DNA from 2 places in the Actinomadura sp. 9N407 genome. Region 2 is predicted to be linked to the other one. Evidence: riboswitches for the same ligand, from Rfam matches in the RefSeq annotation. Region 2 holds a riboswitch; the other holds the start of a gene.
The links. A riboswitch is a leader RNA that binds a small molecule or an ion and turns the genes downstream of it on or off. The one in region 2 is predicted to bind cobalamin.
Positions count from the first base shown of each region.

Region 1: another riboswitch for cobalamin. It lies ahead of ACH34Q_RS42335 (ribonucleoside-diphosphate reductase subunit alpha); the one in region 2 lies ahead of cobN (cobaltochelatase subunit CobN).

Region 1 covers NZ_JBIRAW010000044.1:65,452-73,305, reverse strand. The annotation lists gene ACH34Q_RS42345 (PH domain-containing protein) at 1-331, shown strand, start outside; gene ACH34Q_RS42340 (ribonucleotide-diphosphate reductase subunit beta) at 429-1,433, opposite strand; gene ACH34Q_RS42335 (ribonucleoside-diphosphate reductase subunit alpha) at 1,424-3,823, opposite strand; cobalamin riboswitch at 3,914-4,162, opposite strand; gene ACH34Q_RS42330 (hypothetical protein) at 4,267-4,842, shown strand; gene ACH34Q_RS42325 (YcnI family protein) at 4,952-5,668, shown strand; gene ACH34Q_RS42320 (copper resistance protein CopC) at 5,701-6,249, shown strand; gene ACH34Q_RS42315 (group II truncated hemoglobin) at 6,384-7,151, shown strand; gene ACH34Q_RS42310 (LLM class flavin-dependent oxidoreductase) at 7,180-7,854, opposite strand, start outside.
Region 2 covers NZ_JBIRAW010000006.1:8,641-16,494, reverse strand. The annotation lists gene ACH34Q_RS11280 (arginase family protein) at 1-117, opposite strand, end outside; gene ACH34Q_RS11275 (DUF397 domain-containing protein) at 155-367, opposite strand; gene ACH34Q_RS11270 (helix-turn-helix domain-containing protein) at 364-1,227, opposite strand; gene ACH34Q_RS11265 (ATP-binding protein) at 1,465-1,863, shown strand; gene ACH34Q_RS11260 (AAA family ATPase) at 1,943-3,277, shown strand; gene ACH34Q_RS11255 (HNH endonuclease) at 3,274-4,002, shown strand; gene ACH34Q_RS11250 (general stress protein) at 3,983-4,462, opposite strand; cobalamin riboswitch at 4,515-4,668, shown strand; gene cobN (cobaltochelatase subunit CobN) at 4,710-7,854, shown strand, end outside.

The sequences.
Region 1 (7,854 bases), on a different contig from region 2:
CAAGCAGATCGAGAGCGGGCTGCTGCCCGGCGAGCAGATCATCGCGGTGTACGACGCGGTGGGCGCCGGCACGGGATTCATCGGGCTCACGAACCGGCGCGTGATCGTTCAGGACACGTCGTTCGTCGGCAAGCGGGTCGCGATCACGAGCATCCCGTACGCGAAGATCAGCTCGGTCAGCGTGGTCAGCAACAAGTCGTGGGCCGGCTCGTTCTTCTCCAGCGGCGCCATCGCGATCCACGTGGGGACGCAGCTGTACGAGGTGGAGTTCCGGGGCGAGGAGAAGACCCATCACGTGCACAACGTGATCACGGACCTCATCACCCGCTGAACCGTCCCAGCCGCCCAGATTGACTCGTGGCGTGTTCGCCTTGACGGCGACGCCAGAGGCGAACACGCCACGAGTCGACGAGGAGGGCGGGGATGGGTTAGAAGGCTTCGTCCAAGGCTACGGTTCCTTCTACTCCTCGCTGGTAGGCGGAGACGCGGCGCTCGAAGAAGTTGGACAGCTCCTGGACGTCCTGCAGCTCCATGAAGGCGAACGGATTGGACGATCCGTAGCGGACCGGTAGGCCGAGTCGTGCGAGGCGCTGGTCGGCCACGTACTCCAGGTAGATGCGCATGTCGTCGGCGCTCATTCCTGCGAGACCGTCGCCGCAGAGGTCGTGGGCGAAGGCCAGTTCGGCTTCGACGGCCTCTTCCATCATGCGGGTGACCTGGTCGGTCATCTCGGTGTCGAACAGTTCGGGCTCCTCGGCCCGTACGGTGTCGACGACCGCGAAGGCGAACTCCATGTGCATGGACTCGTCCCGGAACACCCAATTGGTGCCGGACGCGAGGCCGTTCAGGAGGCCCCTGGAACGGAGCCAGTAGACGTACGCGAACGCCCCGTAGAAGAACAGACCCTCGATGCACGCGGCGAAGCAGATGAGGTTGAGCAGGAACGTTCGGCGGTCGGTGGCCGTTTGGAGCGAGTCCAGGCCGCCCAGGGAATCGATCCAGCGGAAGCAGAACTCCGCCTTCGCCCGGATGGACGGGATGTGCTCGATCGCCGCGAACGCCCGCGCGCGCTCGTCGTTGTCCGGGATATAGGTGTCCAGCAGCGTCAGATAGAACTGGACGTGGACGGCCTCCTCGAACAACTGGCGTGACAGGTAGAGGCGCGCCTCCGGGGCGTTGATGTGCTTGTAGAGGTTGAGGACGAGGTTGTTCGACACGATCGAGTCGCCGGTGGCGAAGAACGCGACCAGGCGGTTGACCAGGTGCTGTTCCTCTGGGGAGAGCTTGGCGAGGTCGGCCAGGTCGGAGGCCAGGTCGACCTCTTCGACCGTCCAGGTGTTGCGGATGGCGGCGCGGTAGCGCTCGTAGAAGTCCGGGTAGCGCATGGGCCTGAGGGTCAGGTCCATGCCGGGGTCGAGCAGGCTCACTGGCACGCCTCGCAGGTTTCGGGGTTTTCGAGGGAGCACATGACGGCCTCGTCCGTGGTGGCGCCCGTGGTCGCCGTCGTGGCCGCTGGTGTGATCGTCGTCTGCGCGATCCGCGTCGCCGGACGGGAGCGCAGGTAGTAGGTCGTCTTGAGACCGCTCCGCCACGCGTAGGCGTACATCGAGGAGAGCTTGCCGATGGTCGGCGTCTCCATGAAGAGGTTGAGCGACTGGCTCTGGTCGATGTACGGCGTGCGCGCCGCCGCCAGGTCGATCAGGGACTTCTGGGGCAGTTCCCATGCGGTGCGGTAGAGGGTGCGCAGTTCGCCGGGCAGGTCGGTGATGCCCTGGACGGAGCCGTTCGAGCGCTTGATCGCGTCCCGTACGGCCGGCGTCCACAGCCCGAGGGCCTTCAGGTCCGCGACCAGGTAGCCGTTGATCTGCAGGAACTCGCCCGACAGCGTCTCGCGCTTGAACAGGTTGGACACCTGCGGCTCGATGCACTCGTAGCAGCCCGCGATGGACGCGATCGTGGCCGTCGGCGCGATCGCGATCAGCAGCGAGTTGCGCAGGCCGACGTCCGCGATCCGGGCGCGCAGGGCGTCCCATTCGGCGGTACGGGCCGGGCTCGCGTCCGGGAAGTGGTCCAGGTGAAGCTGGCCGCGGGACGTCCGGGTGTGCTCGTACGCGGGCAGCCGTCCCAGCTCCTCGGCCAGGTCGGCCGACGCGCCGTACGCGGCGAGGGCGATCTCCTCGGCGATCCGGGTGGACAGCTCGCGCGCCTCCGGCGAGTCGAACGGCAGCCGCAGCTTGAAGAACACGTCCGCCAGGCCCATCACGCCCAGCCCGACCGGCCGCCAGCGCCGGTTGGCCCCCGCCGCCTCGTCGGTCGGGTAGAAGCCGCGGTCGATCGTCCGGTCCAGGAAGCGGACGGCCGTACGGACGGTGCCGCGCAGCCGCGTCCAGTCGATCCCGTCCTCGCCGGTGTGGGCCGCCAGGTTGACCGAGCCGAGGTTGCAGACGGCGGTCTCGCTGTTTCCGGTGACTTCGAGGATCTCGGTGCAGAGGTTGGACAGGTGCACCACGCGGCCGGGATCGGCGGTCTGGTTGCAGGCCCGGTTGGCGGCGTCCTTGAACGTCATCCAGCCGTTGCCGGTCTCGGCGAGCGTCCGCATCATCCGCCCGTACAGCCGGCGGGCCTCGACCTGCCGTACGTACCGGCCGTCGTCCTCGGCCTTGCGGTACGCGGCGTCGAACTCCTCGCCCCACAGGTCGGTGAGCTCGGGGACCTCCTTGGGGTCGAACAGCGACCAGGTCCCGTCGGCCTCGACCCGGCGCATGAACTCGTCCGGGATCCAGTTGGCGAGGTTGAGGTTGTGCGTACGGCGCGCGTCCTCGCCGGTGTTGTCGCGCAGTTCCAGGAACTCCTCGACGTCGGCGTGCCACGGCTCCAGGTAGACGCATGCGGCGCCCTTGCGGCGGCCGCCCTGGTTGACGGCGGCGACGGAGGAGTCCAGCGTCCGCAGCCACGGGACGATCCCGTTCGAGTGGCCGTTGGTGCCGCGGATCAGCGACCCGCGCGACCGGACCCGGGTCCACGAGATCCCGATCCCGCCCGCGTACTTGCTGAGCCGGGCCACCTGCGCGTACCGCTCGTAGATCGACTCCAGCTCGTCCTGCGGCGAGTCGAGCAGGAAGCAGGACGACAGCTGCGGGCGGCGGGCCGCCGAGTTGAACAGCGTCGGGGAGCTGGGCAGGTACGACAGCGTGCTGAGCAGCCCGTACAGCTCAGCGGCGTCGCCCACCGTGTCGTGTCCACCCGTGGGGGGGCTACCCCCCACACCCCCCGATGCGACTTCGTCGCTGTAGGACAATCCACACGCGACCCGCATCAGGAAGAACTGCGGCCGTTCCAGTACGCGGCGCGTGCTCGGGTGGCGCAGCAGGTACCGGTCGTAGAGCGTGCGGAGCCCGAAATACTCGAAACGCTCGTCGGCGCTCGCGTCGATCAGGTCGTCGAGGGCATCGGCGTTCTCGGCGACGAAGGCCGCGGCCTCGTCGGCCAGCAGGCCCTCCGCGTGCGACGCGGCGACGGACTCCGCGAACGTCCGTACCCCTTCGGCCTCGGTCTCGGCGGCGATCCGCAGGCTCAGCAGCCGCGCCGCGACCCTGGAGTACGCGGGTTCGGCGGCCACCAGCGCGGCGGCCTCGGCGATGGCGCGTTCCCGCCGCCGCGCGTCGCCAGCCTCGCCCCGTACCGCCGCCAGCAGCGGCCGCGGATCGGCACCGGGCAGTCCGGCGCAGGCGCGCTCGATCTCAGCGGCGACGCCCGTGGAACCGTCGGAAACACCGTCCGAAACACCGGGCGTGGCCGGCGGCGCTGTGAGTTGCCGTGTCACGTGCTCTCTCCCTCGCGAGCTCGCCCCGCGGCAAGGGAGGGGAGCACGGCAGGCCGCCGCGCACCGCCCACCGGCCCTCCCGCGAGGCCTGGACGAAACATCGGTGCGGGCAGGTCTTCGGACTCGCGGGCAGCACGCCTCCCGGAAGGAGGACGTGACCTAGTGGCCGTCGCTTCCCGGCCCGCTCGCCGCGTTCCCTGAACGCCGCGTGGGCCAGTGCCGATGACGGCGGTCGTTCCCGCTCACCGCTGCGGGGCAGTCCCGGAATCTCACCGGGTTCCCTCTTACGACGCCCGCGCCCTCGATCGGCACGGGCGAACCAGCACGATCATGACCCTACATCTAGGTGAGGCCGATTGCGACAACACTAGATGTGGGGCGGCCATACCGATCTCGGGGGGTGTGTGGAGATCACCGGCCGGGGGTGGGACGATGGGCGCGCCATGTCACCGCAGCCGCCGCGTCCCCTGTTCCGGGCCTCCCGGGCGGTGGTCTTCACCACCGTCTGCGTGACGCTGGCGACCCTCGGGCACGCGCTGACCTCCACCACCACGGTCCCCTCCTGGGCGATCGTGGCCGGCTTCGGCGGGGTCCTCGCGGTGACGCTGGCGCTGGCGGGCCACGAGCGTTCGCTGCCGACCGTCCTCGGCGGGCTGCTGGGCGGCCAGTTCGTCCTGCACAGCCTGTACGCGGGCGCCTCGTCCACCGGCGGGCATCACGCGCCCGCCGAGATCGCCGGCCACGAGTCGGGTACGGCGATGACGCTCGCCCACATCGGCGCGGCGGTCGTCTCGGCCTGGTGGCTGCGGCGCGGTGAACGGGCCGCCTGGTCCCTGGCGCGGCGGATCGCCGAGCGCCCCGCGCGGCTGCTGCTCACGATCGAACCCGTCACCGTGCCACCCCGTACACCCCGGGTGACGGTGGCGGAGATCACGACGGGTCCGGCCGGCCGGATCCTGCGGCACCAGGTCGTACGGCGCGGGCCGCCACGGCGTTCGAGGGCGCTCGCGTACGGCTGAACGGGCCGTACGAGGAGTGCCGTACGCCACCGGACGCGCGCCCATTCCCGGCGCGTCCGGCATGAACCCGTACGCCTCGAATTCCGTACGCCTCGAACGGAGAATCCCCATGTCCAGGGACATGTCCAGGCGCGCCCGCAGGGCCGCCGCACTCGCCTCGCTGACCGCCGTCTCGATCGTCGGCCTGGCCTCCGGCGCCGCCGCCCACGTCACCGCCAACCCCCGTACCGCCGAGCAGGGCTCGTTCACCAAGGTCTCCTTCCGGGTCCCGAACGAGCGGCCCAATGCCGGGACCACCAAGCTGGCGATCGAGATGCCGGCCGGCCACCCGATCGAGCACGTGTCGGTACGGGCCGTTCCCGGCTGGACGGTCAAGGTCGAGCGCGCCAAGCTCGAGGCGCCGGTGAAGACCGACGGCGGCGAGATCACCGAGGCCGTCTCCCGGATCGTCTGGACGGGCGGCGAGATCGAGACGGGCCGGTTCGAGGAGTTCGACGTCTCGATGGGCCCGCTGCCCACCAACGTCGACCAGGTACTGTTCAAGGCCGAGCAGACCTACTCCAACGACGAGGTCGTGAAGTGGGATCAGGACCCGGGCGACGGGACGAACGAGCCCGAGCATCCGGCGCCGGTCCTCAAGCTCACCCCCAAGGGCACCGCCCCGGCCGCTACCGGGATGGTCGCCACGAGCGCCAAGACACCCGCGTCCGCCGCGTCCGCTGACGACGGTACGGCCCGGCTGGTCGGCGGCCTGGGGCTGGCCGCCGGTGTGATCGGAATCGGGATCGGCGGCTTCGGCCTCTCCCGTACCAGGCGGCAGGCATGAGCAGGAAGGCGGTCATGGGCAAGGAGGCAGGCATGAGCATCAGGAAGATCGCAGTAGCGTTCACGCTGGTCGGAGCGATGCTCGGGCTGGGCGCCGCCCCCGCCTGGGCGCATGACTCCCTGAAGTCCTCCAACCCGGAGAAGGGCGCGCAGATCGCGTCGCCGAGCGAGATCGAACTGACCTTCACCGGGACCGTCCGCGTCCCGCGGATCGTGCTCACCGGCCCCGACGGCACCCGGCACGAGGCCGGAGCCGCGCAGGCGATCGACAACAAGGTCGCCCAGCCGGTGAAGGGGACGCTCGCGAACGGGGAGTACACGGTCGGCTGGCGCGTGGTGTCCAGCGACGGCCACCCGATCACGGGTACCTACACGTTCACGGTGAAGGGCTCGCCGGCGACGCAGACGGCACCGTCGGGCGCCGCCGCCCCCGCCCCCGCCGCTCCCGCCACGACGCAGGCGGCCGGCCAGGAAGAGGAGAAGGGCTCCTCGTCCGGCTGGCTGTGGATCGGTGTCGCCGCGCTGCTCATCGCGGCCATCGCGGGCGGCGTCGCCTGGGCCCGCCGGCCCACGCAGGACTGACCTGCCGGTCCCTCCTGGACCCGGGTTCCGGACCCGGTACCCGACTCGGGTGCCGGGTCCGGCCAACCCATCCCCAGACCGATGATTACTCGATTACATTGATGGCGCCAACTATGGATCGGGGCCGTGATCACATGATCGTCGAGTACATCCGCTACCGGATCGGCCGGCAGGACGCCGACGAGTTCGAGTCCGCCTACGCGCGCGCCGCCGTGTCCCTCGCCGCCGCACCCCAGTGCGTCGAGTACGAACTGTCCCGGTGCGTCGAAGAGCCCGAGTCGTACATCCTGCGCATCACCTGGACCTCCGCCGAGGACCACCTGCAGGGCTTCCGGGGCGGCGAGCACTTCCCCGCCTTCTTCGCCGAGATCCGCCCGTACGTGAAGCAGATCGAGGAGATGCGCCACTACGAGCGCACCCCCGTGCGCGGCGCGGGCGCGTCCGTTCCGAGCGTGTACGAGTGGGCGGGCGGCGGCGAGGCGTTCGAGCGGCTCACCGAGGCGTTCTACGCCCGGGTGCTCAAGGACGACCTGATCGGCCCGCTCTTCGCCCACATGGACCCGCACCATCCCGCGTTCGTCGCGATGTGGCTGGCGGAGGTCTTCGGCGGTCCCTCGCGCTACACCGGTGAACGTGGCGGCTACAGCAGCATGCTCTCCCACCACACGGACAAGGCCATCACCGAGCCGCAGCGCCGCCGCTGGGTCAGCCTGCTGATGGACGCCGCCGACGAGGTCGGCCTTCCCGACGACCCCGAGTTCCGCGCCGCCTTCTTCGGCTACATCGAATGGGGCACCCGCCTGGCGCTGTCCAACTCGCAGCTCGGCGCGACACCGCCGAAGCAGGCACCCGTCCCCAAGTGGGGCTGGGGCGTGGCACCCCCGTACATCCCCAGCCCCTGAGAACGGCGCGCCCGCCGCAAGGTGCTCGTCAGGCGGGCTTCTCGATGGCTTCGCGTACGGCCGGGACGATCTCCTGGGCCCAACGTCCGAGCGCGACGTCCAGGGGCGTGTCACCGGCCGGGAAGTAGGTGAAGCCCGACGCGCCGTGCTCGAGCACCGCGCCGGTGAGCTCCTCGATCCACTGCTCGGGCGAGCCGCCCTTCCAGCGGCCCTTGCCGTCGCGGGTGGCGGCGAGCGGGGCCGAGGTGATGCGGCCGGGCAGGTTGTAGACCGTGGCGATGTCCCCGGGATCGCGTCCCACCGCCCTCGCCGCGTCGTCGATGACCGGACGGGACTCGCGGTAGCGCGGGCTGAGCCAGTCGGCGGCGTGCCCGGGGATCCAGCCGTCGGCCACCCGGCCGGCGACGGCCAGCGACTTCGGCCCGACCGAGCCCGTCCACACCGGCGCGGCCGGGACCGGGGCGGGGTCGAGGGCCGTGACCTGGTAGAACTCGCCCTCGAACGTCACCGGGTCGCCGCCGCCGGACAGCGCCTTGACCAGCGTGATCGCCTCTTCGAGCGCCCGTACGGCCGCGCCCGGGCTCCAGCGCGGCACGCTCAGCCGGACGATGTCGTCCCAGAGCCCGCCGGCGCCCATCCCGAGCACGATCCGTCCGCCCGAGAGCGCGGACAGCGAGGTGATCGTGCGCGCCAGCATGGGCGC
Region 2 (7,854 bases):
CACCCGCGCGCCCGGCACGGTGCCGGCGAGCAGATCGGCACCGCGCGCCAGCAACCTGGCCTGCGCCACGCTGGACCCCTGCCACTGGGGCACCTTCACCACCGTCACGTCACCCATGACCGCATCCTGGCAGACGGGCCACGGCGCGCTGTGGTCACCTGACCCGGCGAATGAAAGCGGCCCAGACCGCCCGATCGAAGACCAGGATCGGACCGTCCGGGTTCTTGGAATCGCGCACGCCGACCTGGACAGAACGGAAGCTTGCGACCTCGACGCACTCGCTCTTGTCGCCGCTGTGGGTGGACTTGCGCCAGGGGCCACTGACGTACCGATCTCGCGGCGTTTCACGTGGCTCCAGAGGAATCACACCTCCGTCAACTCTTCCAGGACATCACGGATCAGCTGCACGGACTTCCTCGGGGGTGAAGCCGAAGCGCGCAGATGGTTGTACGCCAGCCGATACTGGCCGATTTCGTCCTGCTGTTCAAGGTAAAGCCCGCCGACGAGGTTCTCCAGGAAGACGACCTCCGACAGCACTGGGTCCGCGAAGGACAAGAGGGTGAAAGGGCCGAACATGCCAGTGGCGGCCTCTGCGGTGAAGGGCAGGACCTGCAGTGTGACGCTGGGCAGGGCGGCCATCTGGATGAGGTGCTCCAACTGTTCCTTCATCACTTCGTGCCCGCCCAGCCGTTGGCGGAGTGCGGCTTCGCCGACGACGGCCCACAGTTGGACAGGCGACGGGCGGGTGAGAATGACCCGCCGCGAAGTGCGTATCTGAACGAACTGCTCGACTTCCTCAGGGCTCTCCCAGACCTTGCTGGAGCCCACCATGGCCATGGCGTACCCCCTCGTCTGCAGCAGGCCGGGTATCACCTGAGGCTGGTAGACGCTCAGGTCCCGCGCGGTGCCTTCCAAACTCAGGAAGTCCGCGTACGGATGGCTCAGCGTCGCGCCGTGCCCTCGCCACCAGCCTTGCTCCTTGAGGCTCTTGGCAAGGGTGATCAGTGACGCGCGCAGTGCCTCGTCGGCGACCTCGTAGGCGTCCAGAAGGTCCTGGATGTCACCCCAATGGACGCGGACGAGCCCGTTCTCCACACGGCTGATCTTGGAGCCCTGCCAGCCGATTCGCGCTGCGGCCTGGTCGAGTGTCAGCCCTGCGCCCTTGCGCGCTCTGAGCATTGCGTTGCCGAGCCATCTGCTCCGGATCGTCGGTGTCGAGGTCGCCATGTGATCGCCTCCCAGTGGTTTACAAAATTCTACTTCTACAAGCTTGCCCAAATGGTGATCTTGAGTCACTCTTGCAAAGAAGCAGTCACTGTGTGTCCATATTCAGGGACACATTGTCACGAGGAGGTGGCGTCGATGTGGGGTTCGGTCACAAGGCAGCAGGCGCGGGCGGGGGCGGTTCCGTGGGGGGTGTCGGTCTGGCGGCTTCCGCACGGGCGGGTGGAGCACCGTGCTCGGGTGATCGTTCGTGACCTGCTCGTCCAGGCGGGTGTCGTCGCCGAGGCGGTCGCCGATGCGGAGCTGGTCATCGCCGAGCTGGCCGCCAACGGGGTACGGCATGCCCCGCCCCCGTACGAGCTACGCGTTCTCTATGCCGGGGTGGACCGTCGGCCGGTCTGGTGCGAGCTGGCCGACGCCGACCCCTGCCTGGGACGCGTGCCCGAGTTGCTGCGACAGGAGCAAGCGCCGGAGATGGGCGAGGATCTCGATGCCGTCATCGCCTCGCTCAGCCTGGGTGGCCGGGGACTTTCGCTCGTACGGGGCCTGACGGCAGGCCACTGCGCGGTCTACGCCACCCCCACGTGTAGCCGTCCCGGCCTGGGCAAGGCCGTCGGCTTCGCGCTCCCCTGCTCCTGAACCCACCTGGTCAGGACAGGGTGGCGTGCTGCCCTCGGCCCTAGAGTTGCAGGGCATCACGAGCGCTCGGGAGGTGTGGATGCACGTCACCAGGCTGGAGATCGCCGGCGTACGCGGCTTCGACGGCCCACGCAGGGTCGACCTTGAATTCCCGCAGCGTCCGGACGGCTCGTATGCGGGCTGGACGGTGTTGGCCGGGCGGAACGGCTCGGGCAAGAGTTCCTTGCTCCAGGCGATGATGCTCGCGCTCGGCGGTCCCGAGAATGGTGGGACGCTGGCCATGGGTGGAGTCTGGAAATCGGACGGAGAGGACACGCTCGAACCGCTGCCCTTCCCAGAACCCGGCGTCAGGGTGCACCTGGCTCGCTCACCAGAGCACGATCCTTTCAGCACAGAAGGCGGAGTCATAGCGGCGGTCATGTGGAGCCGCAGTGGCGGGTTCGTTCGATGGCGTACCCAATCCAGTCGGTCTGACCAGCCCAAGCCCGAGTCCGACGGGGCCTGGTCTCCTCGGCCTGAGGGCTGGCTCTATCTCGGGTACGGGCCTTTCCGGCGGCATTCGACGCCCGGGGTGGGGGTGCAGGACTCGGCTGCCACACGCGGCGCCGGATTCCAGACATTGTTCGATGAGGACGCCACCCTCGTCGAGGGAGTGAGCTGGCTGATCGGGCAGCACCTGCTGCGGCTTGAAGGCAAGGCCGGGGCGGCTGAGTTGCTGGAGGCGGTGCTCCGCCTGCTCGGAGACGGGCTGTTGCCGGACGGGTTCCGGATCTGCCGAGTCGACTCCGATGGGCTATGGGTGAGCCGGGCGGACGGAAGAGAGTTCCCGATGCGACGGATGAGTGACGGCTATCGGACGGTCGGCGCGCTCGTCGTCGACATCGTGCGACGGATGCATCTCTCCTATGGGGATCTGCGCGTTGAGGAACGGGACGGGATCCCCACGCTGCCCTATCCGGGCGTGATCCTCATCGATGAAGTGGATGCGCATCTGCATGTGAGCTGGCAGAAGAAGATCGGCGGTTGGCTCAAGGCGCATTTCCCCGAGATGCAGTTCATCGTGACCACGCACAGCCCGTACATCTGCCAGAGCGCCGACCCCGGTGGGCTGATCCGCCTTCCGGGACCGGACGAGCAAGCCCCGCCGAGGGCAGTTGACGAAGATCTGTACGCCCGGATCGTGTACGGGAGCGGGGACGATGCCGTCCTCTCCGAGCTGTTCGGGCTCGAGACCCCCTACTCGGACGAGGCGGAGCGGCTGCGTGATCGGCTCGGTGAGCTGGAGGGGCGGGTGCTCGACGGAGCGGCGTCCGAAGAAGAGGTCGCCGAGTACCGGGATTTGAGCAAGAAGCTGCAGAGTTCGCTCGGCGCACGGGTACACGAGGTGTCGTCGAGGCTCGGGCTCGAACCGTGATCCCGCTGGCGCGGCCGCCGCTCGATGACGAGTTGGCGGCGAGCCTCCAGCGGCGAGGCGATGAGCTGGTACGAAAGGGCGCGGACGGTGATGGGGCGAGGAGGGCCTGGAACGGTGCCCGGGCTGATCGCGGACGGCTGCGTGAGTTACTCGCCGGGATGGCGTCCGGCATTGAACGGTGCATGTACTGCGGCGACAGCCTGGGGACCTCGATCGATCATTTCGAGCCGCTGAAAGAGGCGCCGCTCCGGGCTTTCGACTGGCTGAACCACCTGCTCGCCTGCTCGATGTGCAACAGCAACGAGAAACGCGACCGCTTCCCGAGGGCGTCCTGCGGGACGCCGCTGCTCGTGGATCCATCCAGGGACGATCCGTACGACCACATCCGACTGGTCCTTGCCACGGGCCGCTATCGCTGGCGCACCGAGCGGGGCGAGAGCACTGTCGAGGTCTTCGGACTGAACAGGAGCGATCTCGTTCTCGGGCGGATGGCCGCCGTCGAGCGCACCGAAGCCATGGTGCTGGCCCGGGGGATCGCGCTCGACGCCGGCAACGAGGCCAAGGCGACCCGGTTGCTGGTGTCGCTGCTGAATCACCCGTTCGTGGACGTGCTCTACGCGATGGTCCGTACGGCCGATTCCCCGGGTGCGGTCACGGTTCTGGAACCGGCGACCGTTGTCGGGCTGAAGGATCCGGTCTATGGGTTCAGGATTCGCGCCAGTTGAGTTTGATGAGGCGGTTCTTGGCGTCCTCGGCGAACTCGGGGTCGGCGACGACGTCGTAGCTGGCGGCGACGATCTGGCTGCGGGAGGCGAAGTCGCGGCGGCCGCCGGTCGCCGCGTGGGCGATGAAGCCGAAGACGGCGCCGAACACCGCGCCGAAGATGATGCCGCCCAGCAGCAGCGGGAACACGGCACTGTGGTTCACGGTGAAGAAGGTCAGCAGCAGGCCGACCAGGAGGCCGAACCAGGCGCCGCTTCCCGCGCCCGCGAGGGCGGCCTTCGCCTTGGTGACGCGGCCGAGGACGGTCTCGACCATCTTCAGGTCGGAGCCGATGATGGCCGTGTGCTCGACCGGGAACTTGTCGTCGGAAAGGAAGTCGACGGCGCGCTGGGCGCCCTCGTAGGTGGTGTAGGAGCCCACGATCTGGCGGTCGGTCGTGGGTGGAACGGCATGCGTGGACATGCGGTCCCTCTACCCATGGACGGGCGGCCTGCACATTCGCCCCGCACCCTCCGTGCCCGGATCCGCTGCGGCTACGATGACGGGGCGATGGCGGACGAGGAATCCGGTGCGAGTCCGGAGCTGTCCCGCAACTGTGACCGGAACACCTCCCCGACCATCGGGAAGGAACCGGGAGTCAGGAACTCGGCGCCGTCGCTGACCTCATCATCCGAGCCGGGGCGCGGAGACCCCGGGGGAGGCGTCGCCGATGCGTGCCCTGCTGCTGTCCACGGCCGATACCGAGCTTCTCGCCGCGCGCGCGGCCGGGGCCGGATACGTGACCGCCAATCCCGTACGGACCGGACTCGACGAACTCGACGCCTTGACCGAGGGCGTGGACGTGGTCCTCGTACGGCTTCTCGGCGGCCGCAAGACGTGGCCCGATGGTGTCGAACGGCTCAGGGAATCGGGCCTGCCGCTCGTCCTTCTCGGGGGAGAGGGCGACCCGGACGCCGAATTGATGGCGCTGTCGACCGTCCCCGGTGGGGTGGCGGCGGAGGCACTGGATTATCTGCGCGAGGGCGGCGTCGACAACCTGCGCGAGCTGGCCCGGTTCCTGAGCGACACGGTTCTGCTGACGGGGGAGGGCTTCGCGCCTCCTGTCCCGATGCCTTCGTACGGGGTGCATGGGGATTTCCCGGTACGGGGCGATCGGCCGACGGTCGGCGTCATCTTCTATCGGGCTCATGAGCTGTCGGGTAATACGTCGTTCGTGGACGTGCTCTGCGAGCGCATCGAGGCGGCCGGGGCCGATGCCCTGCCGGTCTTCTGCGGATCCCTGCGCGGGGTCGAGGACGGGCTGCTGGAGATCCTGGGACGGGCGGACGCGCTGGTCGCGACCGTGCTCGCCGGGGGCGAGGCGGGCGAGGACTCCTGGGACGCGGGCGCGCTGGCCGACCTGGACGTACCGGTCGTCCAGGGGATGTGCCTGACGTCGAGCCGGGCGGCGTGGGAGGCGTCGGACGGGGCGCTGACGCCCATGGACGCGGCCATGCAGGTCGCGATCCCCGAGTTCGACGGCCGACTGATCTCGGTGCCGTTCTCGTTCAAGGAGGAGGGCCCGGACGGCATTCCCGTCTATGTGGCCGACCCGGAACGGGCCGCGCGGGTCGCGGGAATCGCCGTACGGCATGCGCGGCTCAGGCACCTGGACAACGAGGACAAGCGGATCGCCCTCGTCCTTTCCTCCTACCCGACCAAGCATTCGCGCGTCGGGAACGCGGTCGGCCTGGACACCCCCGTGTCAGCTGTACGGCTGATGCGGCAGATGGCCGAGGCCGGATACACGCTGGATGATGCCGATGCCGATGCCGATGCCGATGCCGATAGCGATGCCGCTGGAGTCGGCGCTGGTGCCGGCGCTGAATTGTGGAGCGACCCGGAGAACGGGGACCCGCTCATCCACGCGCTCATCGCGGCCGGCGGGCACGATGTGGAATGGCTGACCGAGGACCAACTGCGGGAAGCGCCGGCAAGGGTCAGTCTCGACCACTACAAGGAGTGGTTCGAGGTCCTTCCCGAAACGCTCCGCGAAGGCGTACGGGAGCACTGGGGCGAGCCGCCAGGGGAGCTCTATGTGGACGGTGACGACATCGTCCTCGCCTCGCTGCGGTTCGGGAACGTGATCCTGATGATCCAGCCGCCCCGGGGCTTCGGGGAGAACCCGGTGGCGATCTACCACGATCCCGACCTGCCGCCCTCGCATCACTACCTGGCCGCGTACCGGTGGCTGGACCGGGAGTTCGGCGCGGACGCGGTCGTTCACCTGGGCAAGCACGGAACGCTGGAGTGGCTGCCCGGCAAGGGACTCGGGCTGTCGCCGCGGTGCGCCCCGGACGCGGTGCTCGGCGATCTCCCCCTCGTCTACCCGTTCATCGTGAACGATCCGGGCGAGGGCACCCAGGCCAAGCGGCGCGCCCACGCCACGGTGGTGGACCATCTGGTGCCGCCGATGGCCCGCGCCGAGACCTACGGTGACCTGGCCAAACTCGAACAGCTCCTGGACGAGTACGCGACCGTCGCCGATCTCGACCCGGGCAAGCTGCCGGCCGTACGGGCGCAGATCTGGACACTGGTGCAGGCCGCCCAGCTGCACCACGACCTGCACCAGGACGAGATGCCCGGCGAGACCGAGTTCGACGACTTCATCCTGCACGTCGACGGGTACCTGTGCGAGATCAAGGACGTGCAGATCCGCGACGGCCTGCACATTCTCGGCCAGCGGCCGGTCGCCGAAGGCCGCGTCAACCTGGTCCTGGCCGTACTGCGGTCGGCGCAGGTCTGGGGCGGGGTGGCCGGCGCGATGCCGGGACTGCGCGCCGCCATCGCCGCCGAGTACGGCCTGGACGAGAAGGCGCTTCTCGCCGACCCGGGGCAGCGGGTCGAAGACGCGGCCCTCACACTCACCGAACTGGCCGAACGGGCTGAACTGCCCGAGGGCCCGTCCCGTACGGCGTCCGACGTGATCGACCTCCTGGAGGCGGTCGCCCGGCGGCTCATCGAGGCCATGGAACGGGACGGGTGGACCGGACCGGCGAAGGTCTGCGCCGAGGTGCTCGGCCGCGAAGTCACGGACGTCGTACGGCTGCTGGAGTTCGCGGCGTCGGAGGTCGTCCCGCGGCTGGACGCGACCGAGAACGAGATCGGCGCCGTCCTGCACGCCCTGGACGGGGGCCACGTACCCGCCGGGCCGTCCGGTTCACCGACGCGGGGCCTGGTCAACGTCCTGCCGACCGGCCGCAACTTCTACTCCGTCGACCCGAAGGCGATCCCGTCCCGCAACTCGTGGGACGTCGGCGCCGCCCTCGCCGACTCGCTGATCGCACGGCATCTGCAGGACACCGGCGCGTACCCGTCCAGCGTCGGCCTCACCGTCTGGGGAACGGCCGCCATGCGGACGCAGGGCGACGACATCGCCGAGGTGCTGGCACTGATCGGCTGCCGCCCGGTGTGGGACGACGCGTCCCGCCGGGTCACCGGATTCGAGATCGTCCCGCCGGACGAGCTGGGACGGCCGCGCATCGATGTCACGCTCCGCATCTCGGGCTTCTTCCGGGACGCGTTCCCGCACGTCATCACCCTGATCGACGACGCCATCGCGGCGGTCGCGGAGCTGGACGAGCCGGCCGAGACCAACTACCTGCGGCGGCACGCGAAGGAGGACCACGCGCGGCACGGCGACTGGCGGCGCGCCACGTCCCGGATCTTCGGCTCCAAGCCCGGCGCGTACGGCGCGGGCCTGCTCCCGCTGATCGACTCCCGCAACTGGCGGGACGACTCCGACCTGGCCGAGGTCTACGCCGTCTGGGGCGGCTACGCGTACGGGCGCGGCCTGGACGGGCGCGAGGCCCGTA